2 regions of the Microaerobacter geothermalis genome follow, and region 2 is predicted to be linked to the other one. Evidence: a T-box and tRNA genes for the amino acid it is inferred to sense, from the RefSeq annotation. Region 2 holds a T-box; the other holds one or more tRNA genes.

Region 1 (3,413 bases), on a different contig from region 2:
TGGTTCGGGAAGAAAACACCTACTTTTTCTGCGATCTTTACATCTTCGGGATTGGACGAATTTAATAATCTGGCATAATAATAGGTATTGACGATAGCAATATCTCCTTCGCCAGCCACGAGGGCCTTGATCTGGTCAGTATCGCCACCTTTAGGATTCCTTGCCATATTGGCAACGATTCCTTTCGCCCATTCTTTCGCTTTTTCCTCACCGTTTAACTCGATGAATGAAGCCAGCAACGATTGGTTGTAAATATTACTGGAAGAACGGACCAGGATCCTCCCCTTCCATTTCGGATCAGTCAAATTCTCATAAGTGGACAGCTCGGAAGGGCTCACACGGTCTTTGGCATAGGCGATAACACGTGCTCTTTTGGTTAAGCCAAACCACTGATTATCCACATCACGCAATTGTTCTGGTATATTTTCAGCCAATGTTTTGCTCTCTACAGCTTGCAATAATCCTCTTTCTTTCAGACGATACAAATTACCTGCATCCGCCGTCATAAATACGTCAGCTTCAGTGTTTGCTCCTTCACGGTCAAGGCGCTCCATCAACTCATCGCCTTTTCCTTGAACTACATTAACTTTGATACCAGTTTGCTCTGTAAAAATTTTATAAAGTTCCGCATCGGTATCGTAGTGTCTGCTAGTATACAGATTAACTACACCTTTATCTTCCGCTTGTTCATTGTTGCTAGTAGATTTGTTAGCTTGAGAAGACGATTCAGTGGTTTGCACACCTTCTGTGCCGGAGCATCCCGCCAAAACCAACAATGCTACTAAAAAGATGGCTCCCAAGAAGAGAAATTGTTTTTTCATGATATGTATCCCCCTTACGTTACAATAAGAGATTGTTCTCAACTACTAATTATAATGATAATCATTATCATGTAAAGAAACTTTTTTGCTTTACAGCTAAGAGTGTTAGTGATTTGTCACTTTTACCCTTCATCTGCAGAAAAAAAGTTGGAAAACTTAGATTGATAAATTGTAGGACTAGGCGATTTTTCCAAATAAGGATCGATACTGTCAGATGAGGAATCACTTGTGTACGAATTTGGAAAAGGGTATAGTATTTGTATCATTGTAACAATGAAAAATTTTCTAAAGGTTAGGAGACGCTGATGTTAAAGCTATTCGTCATTCTCGGCAGCTTAAATATGTTTTTGTCTGTGGCATTAGGAGCTTTTGGAGCCCATGGCCTGAAAGGGAAAATTTCTCCCGATTTGCTGGCTATTTATCAAACAGGCGTTCAATATCAAATGATTCATGCGATTGCCCTGATCTTTATTGCCATTTTATCTGACAGATTGGGGGCCATATCACTCATGAATTGGTCAGGATGGTTGTTTCAAATCGGAATTCTTTTATTTTCAGGAAGTTTGTATGCTTTAAGTATAAGCGGGATTAAGGTCCTAGGAGCAATTACTCCCTTCGGGGGAGTAGCCTTTTTACTTGGCTGGATTTTGCTTGCGTTAGCAGCCATCAGAGGGTGAGTACTCCTACGATCCCATAAACTAACTTCTGTTAAAACAGCATATCCAGCATGGGGAAGTCGACCTTGAAGGTTCTCCGCTACTCACTAAAATTATCCATTTATAAACAAATGGAGGAGTGGGAGAAATGCGAGTGCAAAAAATGGGGTAACAGTTTGGTAATTTGGCTGCCGAAGCCTTATGAGAAGCGATTTCGATAAAATAAGGAAGCGAACTGAAATTTGAGGTAAGAGATGATACCCTAATAATTGGCAGTGAAAGAGGGTCAACACATTCTCACATAAACGTAACAAAAAACCCTTGATTATCAAGGGTTTCAATCTCTTATGTATGGTGACTCGGACTGGGTTCGAACCAGCGACCCCCACCCTGTCAAGATGGTGCTCTCCCGGCTGAGCTACCGAGTCACATCTATTAATAGAAATGGTGGGCCCTACAGGACTCGAACCTGTGACCAATCGGTTATGAGCCGACCGCTCTGACCAACTGAGCTAAAGGCCCACAGAACATACAAAACAGTGTTAAAAGTTGAAGAATTTCATATATGGCGGAGCTGACGGGATACGCTCACTTCGTTCCCGACTTCGACGCCCCCTACGCCTCTTACGAGGCTGGTTTCGAATCCCTTTGATTAAAGGGCTACGAAGAATTTCATATATGGCGGAGCTGACGGGATTCGAACCCGCGATCTCCTGCGTGACAGGCAGGCATGTTAGGCCAACTACACCACAGCTCCACTTTGGTTGCGGGGGCAGGATTTGAACCTGCGACCTTCGGGTTATGAGCCCGACGAGCTACCGGACTGCTCCACCCCGCGTCATTACATGCTGAAATAAATGTTTTTTTCAGCGACAAGACTAAATATACACCATTTCACGAAAGAAATCAACCCCCTAATCGCAAGTTTCTGATTCCAATTATTTTATTCGTCAAAAATTCACTCGTGAATGATACATAGCTTTTTTCTCATGATTATACCTCAATCGTTCTACGGCACAAGTTAAAATTAACTAGAGGCTAATCACCACTTATCTCCCACCTTAGAAGTAGAAGTCATAGTGGCGATTAGCCATCGGATTAATGAATACTTAGACTATCCTACGTTCTTGTTTTTTTCATCAACCATTTCTATCCGTTGCTTTCTCTGTTCCAATTCCTGTTCCTGTTCATCCCTAAGACGATGGGCTAAGCGACTGGATGCTGAGGCTGCAATACTGGCGACCAAATCATCTAAAAAAGTATGAACTCCTTTTCCACTCTTCGTATCGAGACGTTTAATAACTCCAATCTTTTGTTTATCAAGGTGACCGAACGTGGTTACCGCAATACTTCCATAGCCAAATACGGAACCCAGTGCTAACGTTTCATCACAGCCAAATAATCCCTCATCACTTTCTACTAAAGACTGAAGTGGTTCAGATAACATCCCCTTTTCAGCAAGGACATCCAATTCTACTCCAACAAGAATGGCATGCTGCAATTCTCTCTTTTCCAAAACCGCTTCAACACTTTCTACGCAGGATTCCATCTTTAGATCTACGTTGTATGGTGCCTGCATCAGATATACCACTTCGGCAATATCTTCAACGGTAACCCCTCTATCTTTTAAACGCTTTAAACAAGCTTCTTTTACTTCTTTGCTGTGAACTTGTCTCATCATGATTTGAGTCCCCCTCGCCATTTACGGTATACTAACATCATATCATATTTATCGTAAAATGTGTCTGAATGATAAACTTTCGGCAGTATGCAAATGGTATGAGATTTGCTAAAATTTAGCTAAGAATCGTATTGGAGGGATTGGTTTGAAATACGGAATTGTGATTTTCCCTAATAAGAACGTACAAGATACGGCCAACTCATATCGCAAAAGATATGACAGCCATTATGCATTAATTCCCCCTCATCTAACATT
Region 2 (3,413 bases):
CACCCAATTTGTCCATGATCACCTGTGGAACGATCACGTTACCCAAGGATTTGGACATCTTTCTACCCTCTCCGTCCAAGGTAAAGCCGTGGCTTAAAATCCCTTTGTATGGGGCTTGACCCCTGGTGGCAACCGCTGTGGAAAGGGACGAGTTAAACCATCCTCTGTATTGGTCAGAACCTTCCAAATATAAGTCAGCAGGCCACTGCAATTCTTCCCTTTCCTGAAGAACAGCTTCATGACTGGAACCGGAATCAAACCATACATCCATGGTGTCGGTTTCTTTCCTGAAAGAAGTATTGCCGCAGGCAGGACAAGAAAGCCCCTCGGGAATTAATTCGGAAACGTCCATGGCATACCAGGCGGATGAACCTTCCTGTCTAAAAATTTCCGCAATCCGATTAATCGTTTCATCATTCACAATCGCTTCCTGACAAGCTTCACAATAAAAGATAGGAATTGGGACTCCCCATACCCGTTGTCTGGAAATACACCAGTCATTCCGGTCAGCCACCATATTATGAAGGCGCTGTTCTCCCCATGAGGGGGTCCATTTTACTTCCTTAATGGCCTTTAACAATTCCTCCCTAAATCCATCGATAGAAGCAAACCATTGCTCCGTAGCCCGGAAAATAACCGGCTGCTTGCTTCTCCAATCATGGGGATATTGGTGGGTGATAAAGGAAAGCTTCAATAAAGCTCCTGCTTCATCCAATTTTTGTGTGATCGGCTTGTTGGCATCATCATAAAACAAACCTTCAAAACCGGGTGCCCCTTCCGTAAAACGGCCCTTGTCATCTACTGGACACAAAATCTCTAAATGATATTTTTGTCCCAGATAAAAGTCTTCTTCCCCATGCCCAGGAGCGGTATGAACACATCCTGTACCGGCATCCAAAGTAACGTGATCCCCTAAAATCACAAGGGAATCCCGATCATAGAAAGGATGACGGCAAACAGCATACTCCAGTTCAGATCCTTTAAAGGTGTTTACGATTTCATAGGTCTCCCAGCCTACTTCTTTCGCCACTTGTTCCAAAAGACCTGAAGCCACCACCATCTTATCATCTCCGACACGGACAACCGAATATTCCAATTCAGGGTGAAGGGCAATAGCCACATTGGCCGGGATAGTCCATGGAGTCGTGGTCCAAATCACTACCGATGTTTTCTCATCCAATAGTCCTTTTCCATCCTTCACAGGAAATTTGACATAGATGGAAGGAGAACGCTTATCTTTGTATTCAATTTCTGCTTCAGCTAAAGCGGTCTCAGAGGAAGGAGACCAGTAAACGGATTTTAACCCTTTATAAATATAACCTTTCTTGGCCATTTCCCCGAATACTTTGATTTGCCTTGCTTCATACTCAGGCTTCAAGGTGAGATAGGGATTTTCCCAATCTCCCCGAACACCCAAGCGTTTAAATTGCCCTTTTTGTTTTTCCACATAGGAAAGAGCGTATTCTTTACACATCTCTCTAAATTCATTGATTCCCACTTTATGCCGGTCTATCTTTTTATTTTTGATAATGGCATGTTCAATGGGAAGGCCATGGGTATCCCATCCAGGGACATATGGGGCATCATAACCTGACATGGATTTAAAACGGACAATCATATCTTTTAATACCTTATTTAATGCATGACCGATATGAATATCCCCATTGGCATAGGGAGGCCCATCGTGAAGAATGAACTTGGGTCTTCCCTTTGTTCTCTCCTGCACTTTTTTATAAATATCGATTTCATCCCACCATTCCTGCATAGATGGTTCCATTTTCGGCAAATTGCCCCTCATGGAAAAGTCGGTTTTAGGCAAATTTAATGTTTTCCCATAATCCATATCTCTCTCAACTCCTTTAACGTATTCCGCAAACATATGAAGAGCGTTTGTATATGGTGAAAATAAAAAACTTCCCATCCCAAAGGGACGAGAAGATAACCCGCGGTACCACCCTTATGGATGAAAAACAAAATCATTCTATTGGAACAACATTTCATCCACTTGACATTCTTAACGGGAATGAACCGTCTTCCCCTAATCCGGTAAAATTTCAGGGAAGCTGCTTCACAGATGATCATTCATCAGCCGCAATCATTGGCTCCCACCAACCCCAACTCGCTGTAGATTCGTATCTGATGAATCTGTTCTGGTCATCGCATTTCAATATGTAACAAACAAATATTTTCTATTAACGTGCAGTATACTTAATTCTCATCGACACGTCAAGAGACAGCTTCCTCATTTTCATCAAATTCAGCAATCTTATCCCATTCATCGTTGCCCAGCATTTCCAATTGTGCCTCCAAAAGAGTTCGAAAACGGGTACGATAGATAGAAGCCCTTTTCTTTAACTCTTCCATTTCAATCGCAATCTTTCTTGCTTTGGTTAATGCCTCATTAATGATACGGTCTGCATTTTTTTCCGCTTCTTTCAAAATCAGTTGGGCTTCCTTACGGGCATTGTTTTTCAATTCCTCGGCTGCCTCTTGGGCTACAACAATAGACTTTCCTAAAGTATCTTCAATTTTCGTAAAATGGCTCAAACGTTCTTCCAATTGATGAACCGTGTTTTCCAGTTCTTTGTTTTCCCGAATCAAGGCTTCAAAATCTTTTATAATTTGATCTAGAAATTCGTTAACCTCATCTTCATTGTATCCTCTGAAACTTTTTGTAAACTCCTTATTATGTATATCCAAAGGTTTTAAAGGCATGATGCCACCTCCCACTTAGTCTTTCTCAACATTCGACAAAAGCTGTGAAATTTCCTGCCAAAGGAACAAAATCATTGATTAAGATTTTGTTCCAGAGGTTCATAGTCGATTTTGATGACTAGTTAACCCTGCCCACCCGTAATCTGATTTTCCCCTTTTTCGTTTTACCCTCAATGCCCAAAATATGAAAGCGGCCAAATCCTCGAAGGGAAATGACGTCCCCTTGGCTTACTGGTTCGCTTGGGTTATCTATAATCTTCCAATTCACTTTCAGATGGCCGGCACGGATGGGGGAAAGTACTTTTGACCGGGACAAGTGATACACCTCCGATGCGATCGCATCAACCCGTAAGGAAGAAACGGTAATGGATATCTCCTTGAGAGAGATTGAAGGAATAACCAAATCATCCTTCGTTATCATCGATATGGTTACAGACTGCCGATGAACTTGATTCAAATAAAGGGTAATGTAATCCTTCATTTCTGCAGCAATCACCACCTGACATCTTTCTGCTAGAAGAATATCGCCAAACTTCTCCCTTTTTATCCCTAGCCCCAGAAAGGCGCCCAAAAAATCCCGATGTTCCAGCTGCTTTCCCTTTTGTGAGTAATGAATCTCCAAAAAAGATATAGAAAAATCGGCTTCGTTAACATGATCATAACTGGGCACGATTAATCCTCGTTTTCTTTCAGCCCCC

The links. The T-box of region 2 lies ahead of ileS (isoleucine--tRNA ligase). A T-box ahead of a tRNA ligase gene usually reads a tRNA of that ligase, here a tRNA-Ile.
Region 1: it has a tRNA-Ile gene. The T-box ahead of ileS (isoleucine--tRNA ligase) is inferred to sense a tRNA for this amino acid. The anticodon was not compared.

The regions. Positions count from the first base shown of each region.
Region 1 is NZ_JAKIHL010000019.1:40,922-44,334, reverse strand. Features, by position in the region: gene L1765_RS08815 (Fe(3+) ABC transporter substrate-binding protein) at 1-821, opposite strand, end outside; gene L1765_RS08810 (DUF423 domain-containing protein) at 1,127-1,498, shown strand; tRNA gene L1765_RS08805 (tRNA-Val) at 1,830-1,905, opposite strand; tRNA gene L1765_RS08800 (tRNA-Ile) at 1,923-1,999, opposite strand; tRNA gene L1765_RS08795 (tRNA-Asp) at 2,157-2,234, opposite strand; tRNA gene L1765_RS08790 (tRNA-Met) at 2,239-2,315, opposite strand; gene L1765_RS08785 (phosphatidylglycerophosphatase A family protein) at 2,592-3,158, opposite strand; gene L1765_RS08780 (2'-5' RNA ligase family protein) at 3,304-3,413, shown strand, end outside.
Region 2 is NZ_JAKIHL010000036.1:3,110-6,522, reverse strand. Features, by position in the region: gene ileS (isoleucine--tRNA ligase) at 1-1,843, opposite strand, end outside; T-box leader at 1,924-2,167, opposite strand; gene L1765_RS12335 (DivIVA domain-containing protein) at 2,227-2,715, opposite strand; gene L1765_RS12330 (YlmH family RNA-binding protein) at 2,834-3,413, opposite strand, start outside.